One region of the Anaerotruncus sp. 80 genome, then DNA from elsewhere that is predicted to be linked to it. Evidence: riboswitches for the same ligand, from Rfam matches in the RefSeq annotation. Region 1 holds a riboswitch; the other holds the start of a gene.
The links. A riboswitch is a leader RNA that binds a small molecule or an ion and turns the genes downstream of it on or off. The one in region 1 is predicted to bind thiamine pyrophosphate.
Positions count from the first base shown of each region.

Region 1 (15,760 bases):
AAGAATCGCAAAGTCGATGAAGTACATGGGAAGTCCCACTGAAATGCCCAGCTTACGATTGAAGATAATCGCTAAAATATCCGTGCCTCCAGTGGATGCGCCGCATTTTATTACAATCCCCATGCCAACGCCTGCCAGTACCCCGCCGTAGATAGTCGCCAGCATTACATTGTCCGTAATTCCGTCTGCAAATCTTGTATGCTCAAAGAGATTGATGAACATCGGATACGCAAAAGTGCTGACAATAATCGAGCCGGCAAACTTTTTCCCCAAACAAATCCAGCCTGCCAGAAACAAAATCCCGTTAAATGCCATTACCGTATACGATACCGGAATCCCATAAAAGTGCTCCATTACTCTGCCTACACCCGTGGAACTTCCAATCATAACACCGCTAGGCAGCACAAATGCCACGATTCCAAATGCTGCGATGGCAAGTCCTGCAAAAACTGCAATATAGTTAATGATGATCCGTTTCATGATATTTCCCTTTCTCTTATAAAGTCGTCCGAAAAGGATTATATCACAACTTTTGGTCTATTAAAACAAATTTAATCCGTATTTTGATTAATTTTTTATTCATCTTTTACAGTTTTGCTTTTCTTATATTCTTTCCCCATAGAAAATCCTCTGCCGCTGACTTGACTGACTCTGCTGACTGTCATAAAGCACGCAGGATCGATTCCATGAACAATCCGTTCCACCTTGGGCACTTCTCTGTTTGAGACTACAGTAAAGACCATCTCTGTCTGATGTGCAAGATAACCGCCTCTCGCAGAAAGGAGTGTCGTTCCTCTGTCAAGCTGCACGCCGATTGCCTCATTGATTTCTTTTGACTTTTCGCTGATAATTTTAATCTCTGTCTGGGTCGTGCCTATGAGCATCAGCTTATCAATAACCATCGTATAAATCATGACCAGCACAATACCATAAAGGATTTTTTCTGCACCGGTAAAAAATGCCTGTGCCAGCAAAATACAGGTATCAAACACATACAGACTGACTGACACCGGCACCTTGCAGAACTTCTGCAAAATCAGTGGCGGCACGTCCATACCCCCGGTAGAGGCGCCTGCGCGAATCACCACGCCAACTGCAATACCAATACCAAGACCTGAAAACAGCGTGCACAGAATCACATCGTCTGTAATAAATGCGCCCGGAAACAGTCTGTCAAGCCCTTCCAGAGCCAACGGATATGTAAAGGTGCTGATAATGGTGGTCAGCGCAAAGCGGCTCCCCAGCACAAGGAATCCCGCCGCCAGCATAATCACATTAAACACCAGCACAAAACCTGAAATCGAAATTCCACTCAAATGATTAACCGCCAGGGCTATGCCAGTACTGCCACCTGTCACCAATCCGCCCGGAATCAGAAAAAATTTCACCGCCAGCGCATAAATAACATTACCTGCAATCACGCAAAGGACTCTCGCCGCATTATCCCTTAAACTTAATTCTTTTTTCAACACCATGCCTCCTCAAATCATAACTGAGACCTATCCTAAAGCAAAGCCTCGCCCTTGTCAATAGACCCCCATTAGCATGGTAAAGAGATAATATAATATAAAACTGCTGCAAGCTTACCTCGCAGCAGTTTCTTCATACTGTTTTAAACTTTATTCAAAATACGTCTTTGCCAGGCCGCCTTCACTGGTCTCCCTGTATTTGCTGAACAAATCACAGCCTGTCTCATACATGGTCTTTATCACCACGTCAAAGGATATTTTTCTGGTGTGAGTCAAAAAGTTCGCCAAGCTTACCGCATTAATCGCACGCATAGCCGCAACAGCATTTCTCTCAATACATGGAATCTGCACCAATCCGCTGATAGGATCGCATGTCAGCCCAAGGTGGTGTTCCATAGCGACCTCAGCCGCATATTCGATCTGGTCAATTTCCATACCGAAAAGCTCGCCAAGTCCTGCAGCAGCCATAGAGCAGGCGCTTCCTACCTCTGCCTGACAGCCGCACTCAGCTCCGCTGATAGAGGCATTGGTCTTAATCAGATTTCCGATAAGCCCCGCCGTTGCCAGCGCATCCACAATCTGCTCATCGGAATACTTTCTGTTTTTCTGCATGTAGTAAAGGGTTGCCGGCACCACACCGCAGGAGCCGCAGGTCGGTGCAGTTACCACCATACCACCGTCCGCATTTTCTTCACTGACCGCATAGGCAAAAGCACATACCAGCCTGTTTTCTCTCGTCTGCGGGCTTTCATCAATATGATTCTGGCGATACAGATACCTAGCCTTTCTCTGAACGGAAAGCCCGCCCTGTAAAGTGCCTTCTGCAGAAAGCCCCCGGCGCACAGTTTCTTTCATCTGGTTCCAGATTTCATGCAGATAATCACGAATTTCTTCGCCTTCCGTCTCATAAACATATTCACAAAGGCGAATATCCCTCTCTCTGCAGTAAGCATGTATTTCCTCAAAGGATTCCAGCTTATATACATCCTGCGGCTTTGCAGGCTTTTGCCCTTTGACGGCAATACGTCCGCCGCCCACGCTGTAAATTTCCATCTGACATGTCACACTGCCCGCAGCGTCCAGCGCTTCAAAAAACATGGTGTTAGGGTGCGGCAGCTCTTCGTCCGGTGTATCACTAAAAATCATTTCACACTTGTCAGAGCCAAGTACATCTAAAATCGCTACATCGGTCATATGACCCTTTCCCGTCTTTGAAAGAGAACCATACAAGGTAACTCTATAGCTAGCAGCATCTTTTGTCTCCTCTGCAAAAATTTCCGCTGCCAGGGTCGGTGCAATGGTGTGAGAACTGGACGGTCCTCTGCCGATTCTGTATAATTCTCGAAGTGATTCCATAATATTCCTTCTTTCTTTTTTAGACTTAAATCAAATCATTTCATCTAGCATTATATACGGAAATCTCCTTACCTCGCAACCCTAAAATTATCTGCCTACCGCAAACAATATGACGCCCAAAACCAGCAGTCCAAACCCGCCCCAGCCTTTTGCTGAAAGTTTTTCCTTCAAGAAAATCCGGGACAGAATGATGGAAATCACCATGCCCATACGGTAAATAGTCATAATGACCGCCGCTTTTCCAAGGAAAAGAGCCTTATACACCAGCACATGACCGGCTCCGGAAGCTGCTGCGCCCAGCAGAATAAACAGCCATGTCTTTGGGGAAATTTCCCCAAACTCTCTGCCCTTTCCTTTCTTCGCCAGCAAAAGCCAGAGCATTACAACCACGATGATGTAACGAAAAGTGGAAGTCACATTGGTGTCGATAGGCTCAGTATCCGACTTTACGATGACATAGGAAATAGACGCGCAAACCGCGGAAAGTCCCGCAAAAAGAATCCATCGCTGCTCACTATTCCAAAGACCTTTGCCTGAGAGCGCTGCAAGTTCCTGTCTGTCCATCATCAGTAAGGTTCCAGTAATAATCAATGCCGTTCCAACCATCATGAATACAGTAATTTTTTCTTTGATAAATACCGCACAAAGAATCATGGAAATGACGATGGTAAGACTTTGAATGGCAAGAAATACGCTGACACTGCCGCCTTTGAGTCCCAGAAAATAAAATGCCCATGAGATGGACAAGACAATGCCGGACGCAAGTACCGAAAGCCATGTGCTCATGGTCATATCACTGACCTGCCCGAAGCTGCCAGAAAAAAGTGCTGTTCCTGCAAAAGCCGCAAGAAGCACCGTATTTGTCACCGCACCGGTCACATAAGCATCGGCGTCCTTAATTCCGATTTTAGAAAGTATGGTTGATACACCGATAAACAGCGTAGAAATCACCGCAAGTAAAAGCCACATAAAAACAGGCTCCTTTCGTTTTGTTTCCAGTAGTTTAAACGAAAAAAGCCCGTTTTATGTCATTTTAATTACATTCTTTTCAGAAATACTTCATAGCCTCTCTTGGTTTCGTAAACGTCAGCTTTGCTGGTTACTTCCCAAGGTGCGTGCATGTTCAGTACCGCTACACCGCAGTCGATAACGTCCATGCCGTAAAGCGCCAGAATGTACGCAATCGTACCGCCGCCGCCGATATCGACTTTACCCAGTTCTGCCAGCTGATAGTGGATTCCTTCATCGTCCATGATATTTCTGATTTCAGCAATATACTCAGCGTTGGCGTCGTTGGAGCCGGATTTGCCGCGAGAACCTGTGAACTTACTGAATACCATACCGCGACCTGCAAAGGAAGCGTTTTTCTTTTCGTAAACGTCTGCGAAGAGCGGGTCGTAAGCAGCATTTACATCAGAGGAAAGCATTTTGGAGTTAGCCAGCACTCTGCGCAGCGTAAGCTCGCTATACTGCCCCATTCTATCAAGAAGTTCTGCTACTGCATTTTCAAAGAACTTGGATTCCATACCGGTTGCACCTACGCTGCCGATTTCTTCTTTATCTACCAGAATGCAGCATGCCGTTTTTTCTATATCTTCCACGTCCAGCAGGGCTTTCAGGGAAGTAAACGCGCAAACTCTGTCATCCTGACCGTAGGACATAATCATGCTGCGGTCAAGCCCTGTATCTCTTGCCTTTCCTGCCGGAACCACTTCCAGCTCAGCAGAGAGAAAATCCTCTTCTTCCATGTCATATTTTTCTTTTAATAGCTTCAGAATAGTTGCCTTTACAGCATCCTTTTCTTCACCTTCAAGGGGTTTGCTGCCGATGAGTACGTCCAGATTTTCGCCCTCGATGACAGAGCCCGCCTTCTTTTCCATCTGTTTTGCGCCAAGGTGCGGTAGCAGATCTGTAATACTAACGACAGGATCATTTTCATCTTCACCGATTACGACATTGACTACCTGTCCGTCTTTCTTAGCAACTACACCGTGAATGGCAAGAGGCATTGCTACCCACTGGTATTTCTTCACACCGCCGTAGTAGTGCGTATCCATGTATGCAAAATCGGAGTCCTCATAAAGCGGATTCTGCTTCACATCCAGTCTCGGAGAGTCTACGTGAGCGCCCAAAATGTTCATGCCGTCTTCGATATTCTTTTTGCCGATGTGAAACAGGGCAATGGTCTTGCCCATGCAAACCGCATAAACCTTATCGCCAGCCTTCAGACTTTCTCCAGCTTTGATTACGTCCGCCAGGTCTTTATAGCCCGCAGCTTTTGCCATTTCGATGGTATTCTTTACACATTCTCTTTCGGTCTTGCCTTTGTCTAAAAAATCCTTATACTCTTCGCAAAGAGTCTCAAGAGCCTTTAAATCATTTTCCTTATAGCTTTTCCAAGCGTTTGGTCTTTCCATTTGACATTACTCCTTTACTTCTTTCTATCCTTTATCTTAGCCCAAAGATTGAGATAATGCAAGGAAAGATTTTCCTTACGCCTCTTCGCCATTTTTTCCAAACCGATTTACCCCATAAACACCTGCAAGTACCAGCACCGTTGCTATAATCTGGGTTTTCGTAAAAGTTTCACCCAGATAAAATACTCCGCCAAGGACTGACGTTACGGAAGCTATGCTTGCGAAGGCGGCACGCTTTGTCGCACCGATGATAGAGATGGAATAATTTGCGCAAAGAAACGCAATCAGATTGCACCCTAAAGACAGATACAAAATGCACACCAAAAAACCGCTGTTATGTAAAGGCAGGGTCAGAAATTCGACAACCGTTCCGTTCATTGCATGTTCCACAAGGGCGCAGCCGGTAAACACTACCGCGCCGCTGACAATCATCGCATAAGTTTTTTCTGCACTGTTAAAGCCTTTGATATTCTGGGAAGTAATAGCGTACGCTGACTCGCTGCACATGGCAACAAGCAGAAACAAATATCCAAGGAAGCTGCTGGAAGTCGTCAGCTCACCACCCATTCCAATCATCACTGCGCCGGCTACAGTTACTACCATGCATGCAATCTGCAGCTTGGTCGGCTTATCCCGCAGAAATACTGCACTAAACAGCATAGTAATAATAGGAATGCAGGCAAGAAGCACTCCGCTTTCCGCCGCCGTAGTTCTCTGCACGCCCAGAGTTTCCATGATGAAATATAAAACCGGCTGAAAAAAGCTGAGAAGCAGAAGCGGCTTCAAATTTTTTCCTTTTAAATCGATTTTAATAATGCCCAGCACTGCGCAAATGGTCATGGCGAAAAACGCTACGATGGTACGCCACGACAGTAGTGTAAATACCGACACATCGTTGACGCACATTCTAATAAAAATAAAGCTTAGTCCAAAGAGAACTTCGCTGAAAACTGCAATAATAATTCCCTTGCTGTAAACGCTCTTTCCCTGATTCATGGCAATTCCTCCTAGCTCTAGCCAACTCTAGCTTATATTGTAGCATGAAGAAAAAAGCATTTAAAAGGGTGTAATTTTAGAATGATTGGTATAATACCTATTTCATTGGAAATTTTCTAAAACCATGCTATGCTGCAGCTTATCACAGTAAAGCCATGAATCCCTTCTCTTCCCCACGGCAAAGCGTGAATTCAATTTTGACATATTTTTCGTGCCTTTGTCATATCCTTCGTCTTGCCTCGCATTGACTTTTTCTGTCCCATCAAGTAAACTAAAGAAAACAAAAATCCCACTGGAGGTGTTATCATGAAAACCATCGGCATGATTGGAGGTCTGTCCTGGCATTCCTCTCTGCAAATGTACGAATACATCAATCACTATGTCGCAAATGCACTGGGCGAATACAACTGCGCCAAAATGGTTCTCGCCAACGTCAACCTGCAAGATGTTTTTATCACCCGCAAAGATGAACAGGAGCAGGTGCTGCTGGAAGGCGCACGCCAGATTGAAGCCGCAGGCTGTGATTATTATATTATCTGTTCCAACACCATGCACAGGCATGCTCCATTCCTGCAGGCGCACATAAAAACGCCGCTGCTGCATATCGCAGACGCCACTGCTGACGCAATTCTCGCAAAAGGTATTTCCTGTATTGGTCTCATGGGAACCCGTATCACCATGGAAGAAGATTTTTATCGCGGCAGGCTGGAGGAAAAAGGTCTGAAAGTCCTCATCCCCGAAGAAGACGACCGGGCGTTTATCGACAAAGTACTCTTTGAGGAAACTGGCTTTGGTATTGTCAAAGAAGAATCCTCAAAGAAATTTTACAGGATTGCCGAAAAGCTGACTGCTTCCGGCGCAGAGGGCGTTATCCTCGGCTGTACCGAAATCGGCATGCTGATGCAGCAGGAACACACCGAAATCCCACTCTTTGATACGACAATCATACACGGAGAAACCGCCGCAAAGATGGCGATTGAATAAACTAAAAAACAGCCGCTATCGAAACGGCTGTTTTGCTTATTTTCTTATAATATATCAATATGTTCCCCTGCCAGAGCTTTGTTCATACTTCTGACAGCGCAGAACTTTCCGCACATAGAGCAAGTATCTTCATGTTCTGGTTTTCGTTCCTCACGGATTGCCTTTGCCGTCTCAGGATCAATGGCGCATGCCCACTGTGCCTCCCAATCCAGCTCTCGTCTTGCATCAGCCATACGGTCGTCCATTTCACGAGCCCCGCGAACACCCTTTGCGATATCCCCTGCGTGGGCTGCGATTTTGGAAGCGATAATCCCCTGTTTTACGTCTTCCACGTTCGGCAGTGCCAAGTGCTCTGCCGGGGTTACATAGCATAAAAATGCTGCGCCGGAAGCTGCTGCGATAGCCCCGCCGATAGCAGAGGTAATATGATCGTAACCCGGGGCAATATCTGTCACAATTGGACCCAGCACATAAAATGGTGCGCCGCTGCAGATGGTCTGTTGCAGCTTCATATTCGCCGCAATCTGATCCATCGGCATATGTCCAGGTCCTTCTACCATTACCTGCACATCTTTTTCCCAGGCACGCTTTGTCAGTTCACCCAGACGCACCAGCTCTTCAATCTGGCAGACATCGGATCCATCGGCAAGACAGCCTGGACGGCAGGCATCTCCCAGAGAAATAGTTACGTCGTACTCTCTACAGATATCCAAAATTTCATCAAAGTACTCGTAAAACGGGTTTTCCTCACCGGTCATAGTCATCCATGCAAAGACCAGAGAGCCGCCGCGGGAAACAATATTCATCTTCCGCTTATGCTTTTTGATCTGATCGATGGTCTTTCGGGTAATGCCGCAGTGCAGCGTTACAAAATCCACGCCGTCTTCTGCGTGCAGTCTCACTACATCGATAAAATCTTTCGCAGTAAGCGTATCCAGATCCCGCTGGTAATGAATCACGCTGTCATAGATCGGCACCGTTCCAATCATGGCAGGGCATTCCGCTGTCAGTTTGCGGCGAAAAGGAATTGTATCTCCGTGAGAAGATAAATCCATGATGGCATGGGCTCCCATATTGACTGCCGCCATGACCTTTTCCAGTTCCACATCCATATCCTTACAGTCTCTGGAAACACCCAGGTTCACATTAATCTTGGTCTGCAGCATAGAACCGACTCCCTCCGGATCGATACATTTGTGATTTTTATTGGCGCAAATTGCCACTTTACCAGATGCCACAAGAGGCAGCAGTTCTTCTGTCGTCATGCGCTCTTTCTTTGCTACAATTTCAAGTTCCGGGGTTACAATCCCTTTGCGTGCAGCTTCCATCTGTGTTGCATATGCTCTCATTTTCGTTTTTCCTCCTTACGTATCTTCGGACATCTGCAGCCGCCGCAAAAAAACAAACTGCCAATGTCCCCGCAGGTCCATTGGCAGTAAATCGTCCATATTTCCCTACGTTGGCATTATCCAAATCAGGTTGCAGGTCGAAGCAGTATCAGCTCCCTCTCAGCCCATTACTATGAGCTCCCTTTTTTATGTTTATATATTTATCTTAGCACTGTATCTTACAAATTGCAAGAAATTCTTTACAATCCGATGCGGTGGCACGCGACTGCGGTATGCGTTACGCAGCTCGCCATCCGCAAGACGCATTTATCAGCCGCACTTAGAAAATCCACAGTTTCTGCAGATCACACAGCCGCCTTCATGTTCCACTACACTTCCGCATTCCGGGCAAGCATGAATCTCACTGGCAGATGCTGGTACTTTCTGGCTCTGCTGTGCAGGTACTGCTGCAGCAGTTGGTGCTACCGACGCTGCGGTTTCACCTGACTGTTCCTCAATAATCTTAGAAACTTTCATAATCACCCTTGCGATAGCGTCTGGACAGGATGTGCAGCCCATGCCCTGCTGTCTGATGGTAGACGGACATCTGATTCCCTTCAGCTGATCATAAACTTCCTGAATAGAGATACCGCTGCGCAGCGCTACCGATACCAATCTCGCTGTAGCTTCGCTCTGGCTTGGGCAGCCGCCGGCTTTTCCCGTACTGGTAAACACTTCGCAAATGCCGTTTTCGTCGTAGTTGGTCGTCACATAAAGGCTTCCGCAGCCGATTTTCATCTTTTCTGTAAAGCCGCGGGTTACGTCAGGACGCGGACGCGGTTCGATATGACCGTAGCGTTCCTCCTGGCAGGTCGGGCAAGCTGCCGCAGTCTGCGCAGATGCACCTTCTCTGTTTACCTTGCCGATATTAAGTACCTGCTCTTCTCTGCTGCCGTCACGATAAATAGTCACACCCTTGCAGCCTTCTTTGTATGCCAGAAGATATGCCTCTCGCACTTCGTTTCTGGTGGCTTCCTTAGGGAAGTTTACAGTCTTTGAAACGGCGTTGTCCGTATGGCGCTGGAAAGCTGCCTGCATTTTAATGTGGTCAATCGGCTTGATATCGTGTGAGCAAACGAAAACATCGCGCACTTCCTGCGGGATTTCCTCACAGTGAGCGATAGTTCCCTCTGATGCAATTCTGCGAAGCAGTCTGTCGCTATAAAGCCCCAGTTCTTTCAATTTCTCTGTCAGAACCGGATTCACCTCGATCATCTCTGTGCCATCCATAATATTGCGGATAAACGCATAGGCGAAGACCGGTTCTACACCGGAAGAACATCCGCCGATGATAGAAAGCGTGCCGGTCGGAGCGATGGTAGTCACCGTCGCATTTCTCATAGCAGCCCCATCCTTTAAAGTGCTGACCGAGAATAACGGGAAAGTTCCGCGCTTTGCTGCCAGCTTACTGCTTGCCGCATGACCTGCCGTATTGATATACCCCATGACTCTTTCAGCAAGCTCCACAGCTTCATCAGAATTATATGGAATACCCAGCATTAAAAGAGCATCTGCCCATCCCATTACGCCCAGTCCGATTTTACGGGACGCACGGGTCGTTTCTGCAATCTTATCCAAAGGATAATTATTGGCATCGATGACATTGTCCAGAAAATGCACTGCCTGCTCTACAGTTTCTCCCAAAAGACGGAAGTCAAATTCATAGCCCGTCAGCGTTTTTCTCAGCATCTTCACCAAGTTAATGGAGCCCAAGTTGCAGCTTTCATATGGCAGCAGCGGCTGTTCTCCGCACGGATTGGTACTTTCAATTTCGCCCTGCGTCGGGGTCACATTATCGCGGTTAAGCCTGTCCAGGAAAATAATGCCCGGCTCTCCGTTTTTCCACGCATGGTCAACGACAAGGTCGAAGACCTTTTCTGCGCTGAGATGTCCTACCGCTTGCTTTGTCTTCGGGTCGATGAGATCATAATCACTCTGGCTCTCTACCGCTTCCATAAAAGCTTCCGTAATACCAACACTAATGTTAAAATTTGTAATCTCTTTATTGTCTGCTTTGCAGTTGATAAAGTCCAAAATATCCGGGTGATCAATTCTAAGTACACCCATGTTAGCACCTCGTCTAGTGCCACCCTGTTTCACAGCCTCCGTTGCCGCATTGAATACCTTCATAAAGCTGATAGGTCCGCTGGCAACGCCGCCCGTAGATCTAACGGCTGATCCACTCTGACGAAGTCTTGAAAAAGAAAATCCCGTACCCCCACCAGACTTATGAATCAATGCCGCATTCTTTACAGAATCAAAGATTCCTTCCATACTGTCTTCCACCGGCAAAACAAAGCAGGCTGAAAGCTGCCCCAAAACTCTACCCGCATTCATCAGAGTCGGGGAGTTTGGTAAAAAGCGCAAATCCGTCATCAGTTCGAAGAACTGATCGCTGAGCGCCTTCGTATCTGTCGTGTTATCGTATTTTGCATCTGCTGCAGCGATGGTATCTGAAACTCTGCGAAACATACCTTCTACTGTTTCCGTCAGGTTACCTTCTCCATCTTTGCCCAGATATCGTTTTTCCAGTACTGTTAAAGCATTCTTGCTGATTTCTGAAATTGCCATATTTTCCTCCGCTATACACTTTATATATTGTCACAGAGATAATTATATCACTATATGTAGTGTATAGCAACAAGTTCTTCCAACAAATTCACGATAGCTTTATAAGAAGACTGCGCACGCCGCAATTTATCCTATTTCTTAAAAGACTAGCAGCGGAACGAAAGAAATCCTAAAATAGGTCAATTTCCCCTATTTTTTGTAGGTCAATTTGCCATAATAGTTCTAGAAAGGAGGCGTGACAGTGAATAGACTCAAAGAACTTCGAAAGAAAAAAGGTCTTACTCAGGTCAAAGTGCAAATCGAAACCGGTATAGACCAGGCTGACTATTCAAAGATGGAGCATGGCAAACGCTATCCTACAACGGAGCAGGCAAAGGAACTGTCCTTTCTCTTTGAAACCAGTCTCGACTATATCTATGGCATCACTGACGATCCCACGCCTTATCCCAGATCAAAGAACGCCGTACCGAAAAAGAAGCGAAAGGATTCAGAGCCTAAAATATAAAACCTCCAGAAGCTGCACCATACAGGGTGTCATCTGGAGGTTTTTGTTTTGTTTCAGGAATTATTTTACTGTCACTTTGCACGTTTTGGAAAGTCCGTTACTTGTTTTTACAGTTATGGTTGCTGTACCTTTCTTTTTCTTTGCAGTAACCACTCCTTTGCTGTTTACGACAGCAATAGTCCTGTCTGAAGAAGTATAGGTCAACTTTCTGCCGTTGACGCCACTCTTAGAAAGAGTCGCTTTCAAGGTAAAGGCTTTCCCCTTTGCGAGACTCTTCTTCGAATAGTTCAGTTTTAGACTGCTAACCGCATTAACAGTGCAGGTTGCTTTCACCAGTACATCATTTCCTGCTGCGTCCACCGCATATACCGAATAAATGCCCGGAATGGTTAGGGTTTTGCTGACCGTCCCATCTGCACTCAAAGAAAGCTTGGTGCCTGCCCCGCTTCGGAAGTAGGAAAGAGACTGACTGCCCCTAGCATATCGCACAGTTGGCAAAAGACCACTGTCATCGCTTGCTGCGATTTTCAGTTTCTGTTTATAGGAACCGCTGATTTTAGATACCGATGCTTTTAGCTGCGGTGCCTTGACATCAATCTGATAATCATCTTCACTGTAATCTGTCAGCGACTTATATAAATCCAAAAATCTTCCCGACACCACTCTTCCGTTTAGAGAACTCTTTCTCTGGGCGCCGGAAAGAAGCAAATGGCGGATACCTGCTGCGCTGATATCTTTATAGTAGGAATGCAGCACCGCTGCCGCCCCCGTTACAAAAGGAGCCGCCATGGAGGTTCCTGACATATCATCATATTTATTGTTAGGAATTGTACTGTGAATCACGGTTCCTGGCGCCGCAATATCTACAGATTTACTGCTGTAATTGGATCTACTGTTCAGTCTGCCATTGCTCTGTGCATTGCCGACACAGATTACATTGCTCAAGTCATAGCAGCCCGGATAAATCGGCTTATTGTCCAGATTCAGTCCATCATTTCCTGCTGCGCAGACAAACAGCATATCTGATGCCGCAATGGTCCTATACAAAGTCTCATCGTCGACATAGGAACCCATGCTCAAGTTGCAGATATCTGCACCGTTTCTCTCTGCATAGCGAATAGCTCTAACCACATCGTAGCTGTCTCCAAGTCCCTTCGGACCTTCCAGTACCTTTAAATCCATGATGGAAACTTTGCCTGTAGCAGAGGCAATTCCGGCAATCCCATTCCCATTATTAGTAGCTGCGCCGATAATGCCTGCACAGTGAGTTCCATGGGCATAGTAGTTGTTGATTGCGCCATCGCTGAGAGGTCTGTTTTTGGCAAAATCATATCCATGAACATCATCCCGATAGCCGTTTCCGTCATCGTCCTTATCATTTCCTGGGGTTTCTCCAGAATTTACCCAGATATTTGCAGCTAAATCGCTATGCGTATAGTCCATACCGGTGTCGATAACTGCCACTACAGTTTCGCTCATTTCATTCAGATGTTCCATGATAAAATCATAGCTTTCTTCAAAACCGATATCCACGCCGGTTTCTTCATTATGCAAGCCCCACTGCAAGCCATAAAAAGGATCATTAACCCTTGTCGCTTCATATACAAAATTCGGCTGTACAGAAAAGTTCTCTGCCTGCGCCTCCAAATCCTCTCTAATCTGATCTTCTGTAATACCGTTTTTGACCTTAATCAGTGCCAAATCGGTTCCATCAAAGCTGATGTCCTCTACATAAGACGGCAGCTTCAGCTCTGACAAATCTGAAGTGGCTGTTAAGATATATTCCTGCTTTCTGACCTCTGCAGAGGTATCTCCTGCTGTATCCGTACCAAAAGAAATCACCGGCACCATAGTTACACCCAGTGCCATGGCTAAAAATAAAACTATGCCTTTTTTCTTTAACCTTTTCATTCTGTTGCCTCCGATTTTTCGCTTCTTTTCTCCTCCATCCGCTCCTCTTTTGCAATATTGACTGCCTTGATGTGCGGCATTTTATGATTCGGATCGGTGAGGAATACGTACAAATATATAGTCGCAATCCCTACCAAAACAAAAGCGTCTTTATAAAGCTCTCTGCTAATCAGCACAGCCGCCATTCCCATGGTTGCACTAACGCCGTAAAGCATCAACACAGCTCTTCGCTGTCCGTATCCCGATGCCATCAGCCTGTGATGCAGATGACCTTTGTCCGCTTCCATAATCGGTCTTTTATTTACAAGCCTACGTAAAATAGCAAAAAACGTATCAAAGATTGGAATTCCCAGCACCACGACCGGCACTACAACTGCAATGATGGTCGACCGTTTCAGCGGTCCTACCACCGACAGAGCAGCAATCATAAACCCGAGAAACAGCGAGCCTCCGTCTCCCATAAAAATCTTTGCCGGAAAAAAGTTAAAGGGCAAAAATCCCAAACATCCGCCGGCAAGAGTCAGCATAGCAAGGCAAACAATCATCATACCATACTGATCTCCATGAATATAGGCAACATAGGCAATGCAAAGGGCAGAAATCGCTGCGTTTCCAGCCGCAAGTCCGTCCAGTCCGTCAATGAGGTTGATGGTATTGGTAATCCCTACAATCCAAAGCACCGTCACGATAAAGCAGACCACTTCCCCGAAAAGGAGCTTTCCTTCTCCAAAATAGTTTGCAATGAACTTAATCCGAAGCCCCATATAATACATCAAAATCGCAACCAAAAGCTGACCGCCGAACTTCAGTTTCGCGTTCAGATTCTTTAAATCGTCAACCACACCCAGAATATAGATCATAGTGCCGCCAATCAAAACCGGTATCATCTTTTCATTATCGCCTGCATAAATTGCAAGAGAACCGATAGTTCCCACGAAGATTGCCAATCCACCAAAGCGAGGCATTGCCTTGGTATGCATCCTTCGTCCGTCTTTCGGCACGTCAATCGCACCGATTTTAGGAGCAATCTTAATCGCAACCGGCGTAAACAAAAGTGCCAGCGCAAAAGCTGTTACAAAAGCCGCCAGTAGCGTCAGTCTCGTAATTTCCATAAATTTGTTATCCTTCGTACTTGTATTCTATTAGTCCAGCATGACGATCTTAAGACCCGCTTCATCTAAAATCTCTACAGAAAGCTCATCTGGATAACCCTCTTTTACCACAATGCGTTTAATTCCTGCGTTGATGATCATCTTTGCACAAATTACGCAAGGTTGATTGGTAACATAGATGGTCGCATCTTCGATGCTCTGGCCCAGCGTTGCCGCCTGGATAATCGCATTCTGTTCCGCATGAAGCGCTCTGCAAAGCTCATGGCGCTGTCCCGATGGAACTCCCATCTTCTGACGCAGGCAGCCACCCTTTTCGTCGCAGTGGGCAATGCCTCTGGGCGCGCCGTTATATCCTGTGGCCACAATATGCTTGTCCTTTACAATAACTGCTCCAACCTGTCTGCGCAGGCAGGTAGAGCGCTTTGCTGTCAACTCTGCCATCTGCATAAAATATTCATCCCATGTAGGTCTGTTATCTTTTGCTAAAATCTTCGTATCAGCCATGATCGTCGTTCCTTTCTTTCATTGGTTTTTCATCGTAATATATTTCCACCAGGTACAAGCCCTGGGGTGGTGCTGTGTGCCCCGCTCTCTGTCTGTCTGCCGACTGCAGAATTGCCGGAATGTCCTCTGCAGACTTCTTCCCTTGTCCAACTTCTACTAAAGTACCCACAATAATCCGCACCATATTGTAGAGAAAGCCATCGCCGGTCACCTCTATGTGCATCTCTCCTGCCACAGGTTCTTTGATCTGAAGGTCATATATCGTGCGCACGGTAGTCTCGCGCACGGTTCCCCCCGCAGCCTGGAAACAAGCAAAGTCATGAGTTCCCTCGATAAAAGCTGCTGCCTTACGCATAGGCTCTGCTGCCAAAGCGGCTTTCAGGTGGTAACAGTAATTTCGCGAAAACGCGCTGGCTGCGCTGCCATGTCTTAAGATATACCGATAAGTCTTCCCCTTGGAGTCAAACCGTGCATGAAAGTCTGCCGGCATTTCTTCTGCCCTGATAATCCGCACATCACCACAGGCGTATCCGCTTCCCAGACTCCC
Region 1 is NZ_QWES01000012.1:69,084-84,843, reverse strand. It holds gene D1155_RS07460 (YitT family protein) at 1-480, opposite strand, end outside; gene D1155_RS07455 (YitT family protein) at 576-1,469, opposite strand; gene D1155_RS07450 (L-serine ammonia-lyase) at 1,620-2,825, opposite strand; gene D1155_RS07445 (EamA family transporter) at 2,913-3,794, opposite strand; gene D1155_RS07440 (aminopeptidase) at 3,863-5,242, opposite strand; gene D1155_RS07435 (DMT family transporter) at 5,318-6,238, opposite strand; gene D1155_RS07430 (amino acid racemase) at 6,545-7,222, shown strand; gene thiC (phosphomethylpyrimidine synthase ThiC) at 7,267-8,571, opposite strand; TPP riboswitch at 8,656-8,765, opposite strand; gene D1155_RS07420 (vitamin B12-dependent ribonucleotide reductase) at 8,881-11,181, opposite strand; gene D1155_RS07415 (helix-turn-helix transcriptional regulator) at 11,423-11,686, shown strand; gene D1155_RS07410 (S8 family serine peptidase) at 11,747-13,597, opposite strand; gene D1155_RS07405 (MraY family glycosyltransferase) at 13,594-14,709, opposite strand; gene D1155_RS07400 (cytidine/deoxycytidylate deaminase family protein) at 14,740-15,213, opposite strand; gene truA (tRNA pseudouridine(38-40) synthase TruA) at 15,206-15,760, opposite strand, start outside.

Region 2 (15,760 bases), on a different contig from region 1:
GCGATGTACGCAAATGCTGCCGCATGGGAAAAGGATATCGAAGAAGTATTACAGCAAACAGCTGATTTTTCAAAGTTTCAGGGACATTTAACCGAAAGTCCCGACATGCTCCTTGATGCGTTTACAACAAAAGACGCTATCTGGCAGAAACTGGAGCGCGCTTATGTCTATGCCAGAATGAAATTGGATGAAGATAACCGTGTGTCCGCTCAGCAGGCCATGTACGACAAAGTCAGCGGTGTTATCGCAAAGGTTTCCGCTGCCATGAGTTTTATGACACCGGAACTTTTATCTGCTTCCGAAGATACTCTGCGCAGTTTTATCAAAGAACTGCCTGCTCTTTCACAGTACACCTTTGTTATTGAAGATCTGATCCGTGAAAAGAAGCATGTACTTTCTAAAGAAGAAGAGAATATCTTAGCACAACTTTCTGAAGTGACTGATGCGCCGGATACAATCTTCACCATGCTTAACAATGCAGATATCAGTTTTGGTACTATCAAAGATGAGGACGGAGAGGAAGTTTCCCTCACCCACGGCAACTTTATCAGCTTTATGGAAAGTCACGATAGAAATGTGAGAAAATCTGCGTTTACCCACGTTTATGAAGCTTATAAAGGTCTTGTAAATACCATTGCTTCCGCTTACAACTACAATGTAAAAACCGATGTCATCGGTGCAAACATTCGTCATTATGACTCTGCCAGAGCCGCTGCTCTTTCCGGCGGCAATATCCCGGAATCAGTTTACGATAATCTTATTACTGTCGTACATGAGTATTTACCCGTACTGCATCGCTATATCGACCTAAGAAAAAAGGTACTCGCAGTTGATGAACTAAAAATGTACGATATTTATGTACCTCTCGTTGAAATTCCAAAGCGGAAAGTTTCTTTCGAAGAGGCCATAAAAATCATGGAGGAAGGCTTGGCGCCTCTGGGAAATGCTTATATGAATCGCGTTCTTTCAGGTATTGATGCCGGCTGGATTGATGTTTACGAAAATGAAGGAAAAACCAGCGGCGCTTACAGTTTCGGATCTTATGACAGTTTTCCTTATATCCTTTTGAACTATTCAGATACCTTAAAAGATGTATTTACGCTGGTGCACGAAATGGGTCACTCCATGCACGCAAGCTACACAAGAGAAACTCAGCCTTTTACCTATGGCAGTCACTCTATCTTTACGGCAGAAGTTGCCTCCACAGTCAATGAATCCCTGCTGATGCAGCATCTTTTAAATAAAGAAACAGATCCGACCATGCGCAAATATCTTCTGAATCTGTATATCGAAGAATTTAGAACTACCCTGTTCCGTCAGACTATGTTTGCAGAATTTGAACATATGACACACAAATATGTAGAAGAAGGCGGCTCTCTAACTGCTGACTGGTTATGCGAAAACTACGAAAAGCTGAACAAGGATTACTTTGGTGCCAGCCTTTCAGAAGACGAATATATCAAATATGAATGGGCAAGAATCCCTCATTTTTATAGAAGTTTTTACGTATATCAGTATGCAACCGGATATTCCGCAGCGACCGCCATTGCAGGCAAAATCCTAAAGGAAGGCGAAACTGCAAGAGACGCCTACATTGAGTTCTTAAAGACCGGCGACAGCAATTATCCCGTAGAACTTCTCAAAATTGCTGGTGTTGATATGAGCAGTAAGGAGCCTGTAATTCTCGCCATGGAAACCTTTAAACAGCTGGTAGAAGAACTTGCAGCTCTCCTGTAAAACCTCTTGAAAAGCCATTTCAGATGTTATAGAATACTTGATATGAATAAAAAAATTTATATTTACGCCAACGACAGCGAAACATCAAAGAGAACGAAAAAGCAGTTAAAACAAAAGCTGGATAATTCCGGCTTTGTTTTACTGCCAAAATACACCGAAAAAGCGGACCTTCTGGTCTGCATCGGCGGAGACGGCACCTTCCTAGAAGCCATACATAAGTTTGACTTCCCTACTATGCCGATCATCGGCATCAATACCGGTCATCTAGGTTTTTTCCAGGAAATCATGCCCTCTATGCTGGATGATTTTATCTTCTACTATACACAAGGACGCTATTCCATTCAGCAGCTTTCTACTGTTAAAGTGCGCATCACTACAGATATCGGAACTGCTGAGCATGTGGGACTCAACGAGGTGCTCCTAAAGGGCAATTCCACCTACTCCATTCACTTAAATATTTCCATCGGCGGCAGCTTTATTGAGCGTTTTTCGGGAGACGGACTGCTGATTGCTACACCTGCCGGAAGCACCGCCTATAACTATTCTCTGGGCGGCAGCATTGTAGATCCGAGGCTGAAACTGCTTCAAGTTACACCAATTGCGCCGATGAATACCACCGCCTATCGTTCTTTTACTTCAAGCATTCTGCTGCCTTCGGATTTATCCCTGGGCGTTGTGCCAGACATGAATGAGGAAAAGAATAAGCTGTGCGTAGTTTATGACGGCACCACTGCCGAATACGAAAATATCAAAGAAATCGAAGTCAGCTTCTCTGACATTCACGTCAACCTGATGCGCTTTGAAAACTACGATTTCTGGACGAAAGTAAAGAGTAAATTCCTATGAGCAAGTTTCAATATACCATCACAAAAGAAGACGAAGGCATGACCATCAAAGCCCTTCTCAGAAGCAAATTCAGCTTCTCCTCCCGCCTTTTGAGCAAGCTAAAATTCCAGCATCTTGTCTTTCTCAACGGAAAAGAAGTGGCAGGCTGGATTTCTCCTAAAGAGGGCGATGTACTATCTATTAAACTGCCGGAGGAAAAAAGCGACTTTCCTGCTGAAGATATTCCCATTTATCCTGTCTATGAAGACGATGACCTGCTCGTCATCAACAAGCAGCCGGGCATTATCGTCCACCCCACCAAGGGACATCCTTATCACACCATCGCCAACGGTCTGATGAAATACATGGAGGATACCAATCAGTCCTTTAAAATCCGCTTCGTAAACCGGCTCGACATGGACACCACCGGTCTTTTAATCGTGGCAAAAAACTCCCATGCCCAGGACGATGTGGTAAAGCAGATGAAAGCTAATACTACTGAAAAACGCTACATCGCACTGGTCGCAGGTATTATTGCCGAAGATAGCTTTACCATCGACCTTCCTATCGGCAGACCAGACCCTGAGGATGTAAGGCGAAAAGTCATGGAGGAAGGCGGATACCCTTCCGTGACCCACGTAAAAGTCCTAGCCCGCTACGAAGGAAAAACCCTGGGCAGCGGACTTGCCGCCTACCAGGGCTATAAAGACAGCATTATGGAAGATGAAAAAGTCACAGAACCAGCATTTAAACCGGGTGATCTGATTACCGTAAATGGCGATTTAATTACAGTAACCGAGCTTCCTGCCGGATTTACGCTGGTAGAGCTGCTCCTTCAAACCGGCAGAACCCATCAGATTCGCGTACATATGTCCCATCTGGGTCACCCTCTCATCGGCGACCATCTCTACGGCGGCTACAACCCTTCCCTTTTAGATAGACAGGCACTGCACGCCTATATGCTGAGATTTTCTCACCCAGTGACAGGAGAGCCCCTTGAAATCAAAGCGCCGCTCCCTGCGGACATGGAAAAACTCATCGAAAAAATCAAAGAAGCCTGAGACCTTTTATTCACCGGATAAAAGGTCTTTTGGCGATATCCGTCTAATTCTTAGGGACAGAATACAGGTTACTGCGAAAACAAACAGAACCAGAAGTGCGCCGCAGACTGTAATAAATCCTATTGGCACTGTAAAGGTGCATTTTACTATCCCAATTCCCTGTAAGAACAAAGCTGTCAGCGGATTGATAATTAAAGCACTGATGATAAGCCCTACTGCTGCAGATAAAATCACAACAGGCATAAAGCTGAGCGCCGTCTGCAAGATCAGTTGCCATGTTGTAAATCCTAAGGCTTTCATAATACCATAATCTTTCTTTTTTCTATTGAGCATAATCCGAACTAGCAGGTACAATACGAATACCGTAATCAGAAAGCTCAATGCTAGAATTGCAATGACAATTATCTTCATCAACGAAACATAGACCTTCGAACCGCCTATAACAGCTGAAGCCACATTAATGGTGGTATTAACCTGCGTGCCGAAGGCTTCACTGATTTCTTCGTGAAACTCATCGATATCCACGCCTTCTGCCACATCAATATAAAAGCTAAGATTCTGTAAATCAGCCATTCTTTCATAGCCAGATCTCGTCAAAAGACAGTCCTTGCCCAAATTATTGGAAATCTGCGTCAGCCCGCAGATGAGATATACCGCCTCTTTACCACCGGCACTCAGCGTAATCTCATCACCTATTTCCAAATCTTTTTCCCCAGCATACTTGCCAGCAAGCGCCACCTCATTATCATACTTTGGAAATCTTCCGTCAAACACCACATTCTGATTATTTACATCGTTAAAATCGTCACAGCAGGTCATCATAAGAGCGACCCCGTCTTTATGGCGAACCTCCTCGCTGTGATAAAGATACACCTTCTCCACCTTCTCATCTTCTGCAAGACGCTGTAAAAAAGCATCTTCTGCGCTATGGTCGATGCTGATACAGGAATCCGCTGTTTCTCCTACGATTAGATTAATAAATGGCTCCATATTGACAATCATATTTTCTCGCATGAGTCCTGAGAATACGATAAACAAAGACAATACTAACACCGTAATTGCAGTCACAATATTTTGCTTTCGCTGTGACAGCCCTGCCTTCAGTCCGAGAGCAGCTGTTAGTGAAAAACGAGTCCTTTCCAGAGGAATGTAGCTCTTTGCAAAACTGTGAGTCCGTATCCCCTGACGCAGCGCTGTAATCGGCTCCAGCTTTTTTATGCGCCGCGCAGAGAGCCATACGACAAAGGATACGATGAGAGTCAACAGGCAAATCGTAATTACATATGGCATAGACAGAAAATGCATTTTATACGGTATGCCAGTCTGCGATATCATCATGTTGTTTATCATCGGAAAAATCCCGTAGGCAGCAGCTGCACCAAGACAAGATACAGGCAGCGCTACACCAGAAAACTGCAGGAGGAGCGATTCAACAAGCTGTCTGCTGGTATATCCCATGGCTTTCAGTGCACCCAGATTATGCATGTTTTCCTGTATATAATTGATTACATTAGAGGAGATCACTACCAGCGCAATCAGTGCAATAAAACAAGCCATAGCACTGACAATACTGGTACAAATCATCTGGGAAATATAGCGCGAAGATGTAACAAGCTCATAGGAATTGCTCACAATATAAAGGTCCGGGTATGCAGAAGATACTGCATTTTTCAAAACTGCCTCAAATTCCTGACTCTGCTCTTTATCCTTAATCCGAACAGACACCATCATAGTTTCTGCAGCGATTCCTTTATCCTTCAAAGCGTCATACCGGTCTTTGGTGAAGAGAACTGCCGTAATCACACAATTGTGAGAGCCTGCCATAACACTGTTGATAAATCCGCAGACAGGATAGTTTTCTACCGTATTTCCGATGGTGAAGTCTACGGTGCCGCCTGCTGTAATTCTGCCGTCCGTACCATAAAGCATGGGTAGATAGATCCCACTGCTACAATCTTCTTCCACAATTTCCACCTTTCCGATAGAACGGGACAGCGCGGTTTCCTTCTCTAAGATTAGCAGATTAGAATTAATCTCACCATCTCCATAGGGAAAAGAGCCTATCATCATATAGGCATCACTAAAGCTGTAATCTTCTGTCAGCACATTTGCAGTCAGTTCTTCTTCTATCGTCTTGCGAACCTCTGGGCTGCGGCTGCCAACTGCTAAGATGACATGCTCGGCATTAAGTTCTTCATGATATCTGTCAAAGTTTTCCTTATAATCCATAGAAAGCATGAGTCCCAGATTCAGCATAACAGAAGCAAGAAGCACAAGCGCAACGATAGCAGCAGTTTGCCCCTTTGCTCTGCGCAGATTGGCAGCTGCAATCAGAAAAAGTCTCTTCACGGCTACCACCCCATCTCTTCCAGAAATGCTGCAAGTTTTTCATGACGAGACTTATCGTCATGGACATAATGACCAAGATTGCACTCGCCCAAAATCATACCATCCTTTAAATAGAGGATTCGATTTCCTCTTCTGGCTGAACGCATATCGTGAGTCACCATCACAATGCTCTGTCCCTTTTCATGAAAGGATGTCAACAGATCTAGCACCGCAAGACCGGTCTTTGAATTTAGCGCCCCTGTAGGCTCGTCTGCAAAAAGGATCTCCGGCGTATTAATCAGCGCCCTGACAATTCCAACCCGCTGAGCCTCACCGCCTGAAAGCTGGGAAGGAAATTTATGCAGCATTTCCTCAGAAATGTCAACAAGCTTGCACAAACTTTTTGCTCTTTCAACCAGCTCCTGTTTCTTCTGCTTCACAAGAAGACCCGCAGAAAGAATATTATCCATCACCGTCATACCGTCAATAAGGTGAATCTGTTGAAACACAAAGCCGCAGTGTTTTCGTCTGAACACAGCAAGCTGATCCTGATTCAAATGAGAGATATCCTCATTACTAAAGGTAATTTTTCCAAGGGTCGGCGTATCCATGCCAGACAGCGCATATAGAAGCGTCGATTTACCTGCGCCGCTGGCACCCATAATTACAGTAAAATCTCCTTCGTAAAGGTTCAGGTCGATATTTTTAAGAACGTGCTGTAAAGTTCCTCCATTAGAAAAGGACTTGCTCAAATTCTCCGTCTCCAGCAGTATATTTTTCATCATAAAACCTCCATTTCAGCTTCTATTCTACCGCTGCAGCTGCTTAACAGTCTTTAGCAAATCCTTAAATAATCCTTAAATCTTCGCTTGCACTTAGCGCAATCTCCACGATGACCTTAAGGCCTTGTGCGCCGTTTGCTAACTTCAGACTTCCGCCCATTTCCTGCATAATATAATCCGCAATATAAAGGCCCAGTCCTGCGCCGGAATGCTCGCCCGCATTACTGCCCCGCTTAAACTTCTGCTTTAGCGTCTGCAGTTCCTCTTCCGCAACCCCGCCGCCACAGTCTTCTATGACGATGCGTAGATGCTTATGCTCAACTTCTGCAGAGGTTTCGATTTCAGTATCTGCGTATTTATATGCGTTGACAAAGATATTATCAAAAACCTGCTGCAGCCGCAGTAAATCCGCGTAAATCAAGCATTCTGGAATCTTTGGAACTTCGGTGCGGTGCAGATAATCAGCGCTAGCCAAAAGACCAAAAACCGCTCCGCTTTCTACATCTGCCGGCGTAACAGAAAGCTGCACAAGTTCTTCTAACGTAGCCGTCAAGAGATTATTTGTCAAAGCCGTAATCTGGTCAGCTTTTTCAACAATTCTTAGATAATTCTCTCTCGTTTTTTCATCAGCGGCAAGGGCGGCACCCACCTCTGCTGCAGCTTTGATACTAGCTACTGGTGTCTTGATATCGTGGGAAAGCTCAGCGACTAGTTCCTTTTTGCTGCGATTTGCCAAAGCCTCCGCTTCTCTTGCCTTTTTCAGCTCCACTCTCATCATATCAAAGGCTTCTGTAAAAGCACCAAAGATATTTCTTCTGTCCATTTCCAGCGGTATATCCAGGTTACCCTTCGCCACTTGCTTTGCAAAGTCACTCAGTTTCGCAAAAGGTTTTATCACCACTTTTGTAAGATAAGCAAAATACACAAGACAAATTAGAAGTTGCAGAAAAATCACGGCAGAAAGCGCCCAAATTAAGCGCCGCTGATTGCGCTGAAAAACTTCTGCAGATGTATTTTTGATAATCACCTTTCCCAAAACAACGCCGTCGATTTCCACGTCAAGTATAGTGTCACCGTGTACGATGGCTTTATGTATCGTATCGCTTTCTCCATGGGCTGTCCGAAACAGCACGTTACCTTCTGTATCAATGACTGTATAGTCCATCCCTTCAGCCTGCTGATGATGAGCCAAATCCGTCCAGTCCTCCTCCACAGACTGCAGTACACGATTGACTGCCACGCTATCCTTAGAAAAATCTTTGCTGGAGCCTGCCGCAAAGAAAAGAATACCCAATTCCGCTACAAAACAGATGATGAGAGAAATGACAAATGCTCTATTTTTCATTGATTTCCCCCACAAATTTGTAACCTTCACCCCAGACCGTCAAAATATATTTAGGATTTGCAGAATCTCTTTCAATTGCAGCTCTAATCTTTCTGATATGTACATTGAGGGTGCCGTCTCCTGTGAATTTGTCTTCCCAAACATTTTCAAAAATCTCTTGTTTAGACACTGTACCGCTGCTTTCCATCAAATAGACCAGAAGCTTAAATTCCATAGCAGTAAGCTTTACAGGCTCGCCGCCTGCAAAAACCTCACGGGCAGTAAAATCAACACGAAGATAACCGTCGTCGTAGCAAGTATTTTGCGCTCTGCCGTAACGCTTCAGCACCGCTTTCACCTTCGCCAGAAGTACGCCAAGAGAATAAGGCTTCTGTATATAGTCATCACCGCCGATGGAAAGTGCCGCAATTTTATCATCGTCGCTGCTTCTTGCAGAAATAAACAGGATCGGAATATCCGTCGTCTCCCGCAGCTCTTTACACAAAGAAAAACCGCTGCACTCACCAAGATTGATATCTAAAAGAAGCAAATCAATTGTATGTTCACTTAAAAATGCCAAACATTCAGCGCCGCTGTACACCGCTTCTGTTTTCACATCGAAGAGATTGAAGTACTCCGCCGTGCTGTCCGCCAACATTTTTTCATCGTCTACGATTAAGCAATTGTAATGCATGTCCTACCACCTTTTTCTCTATTGAATGCTCTTATTATAACCGCTTGGAAAAAGAATAGCAAGAAGGCACTTGCCTTTGGTCCCTCTGACCCTGGCAAGTGCCTTTTCATCTACTTCAAAATCTCTGCTACAGTGTCTTCCACCAGCTGATCGATTTTCTCAAAATCCATATTTCTAATATACATCTTCTCTACAAGATCGTGGGTCTCCTTGGCTCTTGCCAGCGCATCCATGGCCTCCTGAATCAAAGAAGCGTACAGTTTTGAGAGTTTCCCGATGATACCTGCGTTCTTTTCAGCGAAGTAAGTGCTCTGATAATCGCTGATATCCACCATAGTGATTTCTTTCAATGTGCCTTCTTCCCCGGTGATTTCCCAAGGCTCCAGATCGTGCCACTTGTTTGTGGTGATGAATGCAAGACCCAGCTCAGGCACCAGCAGATGTTCCAGTTTATAGGCAGGATCCATCGGACAGTAGAAGCTTTCCACGTCGAAGCCGCGGTACACAGCACCATCCTGCAACACGTTCATAAAGCTTGTATTGCTGTAGCCCTCCGGTACGTTAATCAGGTAGATTTTCTTGGACTGCTGCAGCAGGGTTTTCAGATAGGAAATACTGCCCTCCCATGTGAGACCCGTTGCAAAGAATTTTTTTACTGCACCAGACTTAAAAGAAATATCATATTTCTGATATTCCTGACCGATGATATCTGCAGCCAACTTGTAAATCTCAGAAACCTCAATTCCGTCATCGTAGATGGTTGCCATGCTATCGTAAATTTTCTTTGCTGCCGCCAGATAATTATAAGCGATTTTGTACCATCCGGAGCATTCTTCGTTATAGCGGATGATGTCCTCCTTGCAGTCTGCGATTTTCTTGTCGTTCCAGAATTCTCCGAAGTTAATGATGTAATCAACAGCTCCCGGCGTAATGGGATCTATAACATGAGGGCTGGTACCGTCCACAAAAGCGATTTTTCTATCTGGCAGAATGATTCCGTCCAGGGAATTATCGTCTGCAGAGCAATGCAGAAAATCTACACTTTCCCCCGCTTCCGAAAGTCTTTTGCCCACCTTCTTTAAAAAAGTAGATTTTCCTGTGCCGGGACCGCCTTTAATGCAAACGATACGGCTTGCCTCACGCTGTCCAAGAATGTATCCGTAGTAAGAGAAAAATCCCTCTGGCGTATTATTGCCAGGGAAATAGTGACGTATGATAGACAATGTAATTCCTCCAATCTATTTCTGATTCTCTATCATATGAAGGAACCCTTGTCACTTGTTCCAACTGAAAAAGCGCCTTCCTAAGAAAGCGCTCTTTATAATCATTATTAGAAGTAATAGCTATCTTCCGGCGAAGGCTCTGACTTTGCAACCAGATGACCACTGGCTAAATCGTAAAATACCACTCGTGTGACGTAAAGATATGTCAGCATAAAGAAAACTGGAATAGAATATACCAAATCAATAATTTCGCCAACTATGCCAGGAATTATTGGCATAAATGCGCTCGGAATTGCGGCCAGAATTGCCCAGCCGATAAAGGACAGCATCAGGCAGAAAAACTTGCCCTTGTTGCCATTCATCATACGTTTGCTCTCCTCGATACATTCCATAACACCCTTGTCTGGATGATCAGCAAGAACATAGAATGCCTGACTGTAACGAATTGCCGCAATAATTCCTGGAACTACCAAAAGCAACGCCCACAGGGCAATGAAGATATTCTGTACGACAAACAGACAAAAAGCCTTTGGAAAGTTCTCAAATCCATTGAAAATGCCTGCTGGATTGCTTTCCTTTCTGCGGAAAAATCCAATCATAAAACTGCAAAGTCCCAGCTCAAAGGCGCCGGTCAGCACTAGATTATACAGTCTGGCTACATAAGAAAGACTAATGGATTGTTCAAAAAACGTATTATAGTAATTGTAGGATGCAAAAGGCATTAGATAGCCTAAAAGAACCGGAATTGTCATTGTCATTACATAGTACAAAAACACACCGATTGCCACCTGAGGCCAGCAGCCTTTCAGAGAGCTGCGCGCAATAGCACGAATTTCAGAACTGGTTTCTCTTACAATAATATTGTACATATAAAAACTCCTTATTTTAAACTCGATAAAAATATTATATAATATCTGTAGAATAAATACAATTGAAATCGGAGAATTCCTATGGAAAAAACCTTAATTATTACTTCACACCTTGAACACGCAGATAGTCTGACCGTTGATTTTTCTGAGTTTAATAAGATTATCTGTGCCGACGGCGGTCTGCTTATTGCCCAAAAACTGGGGCTTTCTCCTGACTTTCTCATCGGCGACTACGATTCCATGAACGTACCTTCTGGCGATGTCATCAAGCTTCCCATGGAAAAGGATATGACCGATAGCGAAGCTGCCATTGATCTGGCAGTTTCCAAAGGTTATAAAGATATTACCCTCCTCGGCGGGCTTGGAGGCCGCTTTGACCATACCATGGGCAATATCGGCATGCTTGCAAAATTTTGCGGCACAACCATTCGTCTTAGCCTTATTGATGGACAAAATTACCTCTTTATGGTTGCGCCCGGCACTTACACGGTTCCAAAAAACGCCTATACCTATCTGGGTATTATCAGCTACGGAGACGATGCAAAAAATGTCACCCTCCGCGGTGTCAAATATCCACTAACGAATCACCACCTGACGAATAAAACCACTTTAGGTGTTAGCAATGAAATTATCTGTGATTCTGCTACAGTTTCTTTTACGGACGGCATGCTTCTCATTATTCTGTCCAAAGACCTGTAAAATTAACCATTGACAAAATGGAAAAATCGCACTATCCTTATTATTGTATTCGCTAGGGGAGCTTTTGCTGAGAATGACTGTCAGCCTTCGGGCGCAGCCAGACCCTCAACACCTGATGCAGTTAGTACTGCCGTAGGGAAGCATTGATTATATCACATATGCCAGGTTCAGTTCCCCTCCAATCATTTACAAGATGGAGGTATTTTTTATGTTCAAAAACATGCAGGGATTCTTTGAATCCACCATTGGTCACGTTATCATCATTGCCGTGATTGTCGTATTTTTTGCTTTGATTCTAATTCCGTCCAAGGAAGAACGGGAAAACAAATCACAAAAGCCTGATGCAAAGGCACTGACGATTTCTGCCCTGCTCGCTGCGCTGGCACTGGGGCTTGGACAGCTGAAACTCTTTGAAATGCCATTTGGCGGAACGGTTACGGTATTTTCCATGCTTCCCCTCGCCCTCTGCGGCTATTTTCTGGGGACCCGCCGAGGCGTCATCTGTGGCTTTGTCGTGGGACTTTTGAATCTGCTGTTCAGCCCTTACGTCATTCACCCCGTGCAGCTTCTTGTGGATTATCCCTTCGCTTTCGGCGCTCTGGGACTTGCCGGCGTATTTAAGGATAAGAAAAACGGTCTTGCAAAAGGCTACGTGCTGGGACTCTTCGTGCGTTATATCTGTGCAGCCCTCTCCGGCATTGTCTTCTTCGGCAGCTATGCACCTGAAGGATTTAACGCGGTTACTTGGTCTTTATGGTATAATTTCACCTATCTTGCCGCTGAAGGAATCCTGACATTGATAATTATTTCACTTTCTCCTGTGAAGAACGCTTTTGAAGGGTTGAAAAAGAGCTTATAAAGTGTTATATTATTAACAAGGACTATTTTTCTATATATGTAAGAAGGAGAAAAAACATGTACGAGAACATCAAATACGAAATAAAAGAAAATATTGCTTACGTTACCATTAACAGACCGAAAGCAATGAACGCGCTGAACATGGATGTACTTACTGAGCTTTATGACGCTTTCACCAAAATTGAAACAGATAAAGACGTTCTGGCAGTTATTTTAACTGGCGAAGGCAAAGCCTTTGTTGCAGGCGCTGATATTGCGCAGATGCACCAGCTCACTGCCTTGGAAGGTCGCCAGATGATGATTATGGGTCACAAAGTAATGAACCTGATTGAAAACATCGAAAAGCCTGTAATCGCTGCAGTCAACGGATTTGCTCTCGGCGGCGGCTGTGAACTCGCCATGGCATGTGACATCAGAATCGCTTCCGAAAAAGCAAAATTCGGTCAGCCGGAAGTTGGCCTTGGCATTATCCCAGGCTTTGGCGGCACACAGAGACTTGCTAGACTGGTCGGCAAAGGCATGGCAAAATACCTGATTATGACCGCTGAAATGATTCCTGCTTCTGAAGCGTATAGAATCGGTTTGGTTGAGAAAATCTCCGCACCTGAGGAATTAATTGCAGAAGCCGAAAAAGTTGCTAAAACCATCGCTTCTAAGGCTCCTATCGCTATCGCAACTGCTAAAACCGCTATCAACAACGGTTACGATATGGATATGAAATCCGCAAGCAAATTTGAAATCGAAACCTTCACCGCTGCCTTTGGCTCCGAAGACAAGACAGAAGGCATGGCTGCTTTCCTGGAAAAGAGAGCACCGGAATTTAAGAATAAATAAATTTCGCAAGAAGATAAAAAGTGCACCAATAGCCTAAATTTCAGGTCTAATGGTGCACTTTTTAACACCTACCAGCAAAATCATCGTGCAAATTCCGCTGACCGCAAGTGGCAGATAAAAACTCATGCTTCTTGAGAGCAACATAGCACCCGGCAGCAGCCCTCCTGTAAATAGAGTTTGAAACAGGATAGAAAATGCCCCTTCGCTGACTCCCATAGCGCCCGGCAGCGGCAGTGCAGATACAGAAGCAAAAAGCACCGCCTGCAAGAAAATCACAGTTACAGCCGAATATCCTGACAAGCCTAAGCTTAAATAAATCCAGTAAGGAATGCTGTACATAGCTATCATCTGTACAACTGTCGTTACCAGGGTCTTAACAAAAATGTTTTTATTCTGCTTTAAGAAAACCGCACTCCTTTGATATTCCTGCAGCGCGCTGGTCAGGGTTTCTTCCAGACGTGCTCCCCTTTCCTCACTGCATTTCTTTGCAAACTTTACAAATAAACTAACTATCTTTTCAGCCACCTGTCCACAAAAAATTGCACAGATTAGTACTATCATCGCAACCGCATTGAGGCCAACTCCAAAAAACAGCAATACCTTCATATCCCCCATGGACGCCGAAATTGTATCCTGCACAGCAAAAAAACCAAGTACAGCTAACACAATGGTTACAATCTGATAGCTGAGCAGTTCAAAGAGCAGCGCCAGCGTTCCATGGGACAGATTTACGCCGTCCCTGTGCATAAAATAAAGCTGCAGCGGCTGTCCACCGGAAGCAGACGGCGTCACAGAACTTCCAAAGAATCCGCAAACAGCATATTTGATGCCGCAAAGCACAGACCTGTTCTTTTCAAAAAGCTGCAGACAACGTCCAATGTTCAGTCCCTCTCCGAGAAGAAAAATCCCCATAGCACAGATCGCCAGCAATAGATACTTTATATCTGCCCCTGATACAGCTGACAAAATCTGTGACGGCTGTGTTTCCCGAAAGATACTGTAAAAAGTCAGCAATAATAGTATCAGAAATAAGCCGCCGTTTTTGCATAATTTTATAAAGCTAATTTTCATGTCTATACTTCTCATCTATGGTTTCAAATCTGTACCCTTCTTCCAGCCAAAGGGGAATGGTTTTCTTTAACGTCTCAATCATGCGAAGAGGTGCATCGTTTTGTACTGCTCCATCGCCTCTGCCGTCGTGGAGACAGATAGTACTCCCCGGCGATGCGTGCTTTAGCAGCCGGTACTGCATTTGTTCTTCATCAGAGTCTTCCTCCCAGTCACCGACCATCACGTCCCAAAGAACCTTTTGCAGACCGTGACTTTTAATCTGCTGCAAGGTAGACCAGTTGACGTGTCCCCAAGGCGGTCTGTAGTATTTTACGTCAATGCCCAAATCCTCCATGATTTCCAGGCTCTTCTTAAAATCCCAGCGGGTATAAGATGGTGTCTGTATCATTGCACTTTTATGCTCCAGAGAATGGATTCCCACAGTGTGCCCTTCCTGTGCCATTCGCAAGACGAGATCAGAATTATCCTCCGCAAATTTTCCTACTACAAAGAAAGTCGCTTTTATTTCATACTCTGCCAGTAAATCCAGTAATTTTCCTGTATACGCAGAATGCGGACCATCATCGAAAGTCAAATAAAGCACCTTTTCTCGTATTGCCAGGGACTGAATTGCATCTTCTGCGTTCTGCTTAAGCCTCTGTTGCACTTTTCCAAGCTGCGACGGTATATAGCTGTAGCCTGCTGCAATTCCCATTCCTAGCAATGTCGTTATTAATAATTTCTTTTTCATGCAATCAACCCTTTACTAAATCCTTTTCCTATTTCCTGCATATTTTTCTTCATTGTCTCCAGCAGTCTGTCATGTCTGAGCAGCTGTAAAATATCTTCTGCTTCATCGGCATAGGTGTCCCATAAAACCCTGCCAATGTTATGATCTTCAATATACTTAGCATTGCCAAACTCCTGTTCAAGAAATGGTTTTATAATATAAAGAGGTGTCTTTGTCGCAATTGCTTCAAAGGTCGTAATACCGCCTGCCTTCGTAATAATCAAATCCGCCCGCTGCATATAGTGGTTAACTTCTTGTGTATACCCAATGACTTCAATTGCTGGGAATTTTTTCTCAAGTTCCCGCTTCAGTTTCTCGTTTTTTCCTGTGATTACAGTTACTTTTATATCACGACACTTTGATAGCTTTTCCAGGAAATCCTCCGAAGACGGTATAAGCCCTAGGCCTCCACCCATGATGAGCACCTCTTTCTTGCCGGTATTCTGTTTTTCGTACTCCTGATAAAAACATTGTCTTACCGGGATGCCTGTGATTTCAATCTTCTCTTCGCTGACCCCTTTAGAAAGCAACGCATTTTTCGTCGATATATCCCCAACAAAGTACTTGTCTGTTTTCGGTGCAATCCACTCCTCATGCGCAGTAATATCCGTGATATAGGTATAAAGCGGTATACTGCACTGTCTCATTTTCTTGTAAGAGGAAATATACTGGGAACATACAGGAAA
Region 2 is NZ_QWES01000023.1:31,082-46,841, forward strand. It holds gene pepF (oligoendopeptidase F) at 1-1,737, shown strand, start outside; gene D1155_RS11990 (NAD(+)/NADH kinase) at 1,780-2,583, shown strand; gene D1155_RS11995 (RluA family pseudouridine synthase) at 2,580-3,623, shown strand; gene D1155_RS16115 (ABC transporter permease) at 3,630-5,972, opposite strand; gene D1155_RS12005 (ABC transporter ATP-binding protein) at 5,975-6,733, opposite strand; gene D1155_RS12010 (HAMP domain-containing sensor histidine kinase) at 6,798-8,078, opposite strand; gene D1155_RS12015 (response regulator transcription factor) at 8,068-8,751, opposite strand; gene D1155_RS12020 (ATPase) at 8,862-9,974, opposite strand; gene D1155_RS12025 (DUF975 family protein) at 10,082-10,843, opposite strand; gene D1155_RS12030 (thiamine diphosphokinase) at 10,925-11,542, shown strand; TPP riboswitch at 11,587-11,698, shown strand; gene thiT (energy-coupled thiamine transporter ThiT) at 11,751-12,401, shown strand; gene D1155_RS12040 (enoyl-CoA hydratase-related protein) at 12,458-13,234, shown strand; gene D1155_RS12045 (lysylphosphatidylglycerol synthase transmembrane domain-containing protein) at 13,268-14,305, opposite strand; gene D1155_RS12050 (polysaccharide deacetylase family protein) at 14,295-15,035, opposite strand; gene D1155_RS12055 (glycosyltransferase) at 15,032-15,760, opposite strand, start outside.
Region 2: it holds a riboswitch for thiamine pyrophosphate, as region 1 does, so the genes downstream of both, thiT (energy-coupled thiamine transporter ThiT) here and thiC (phosphomethylpyrimidine synthase ThiC) in region 1, are expected to answer to the same signal.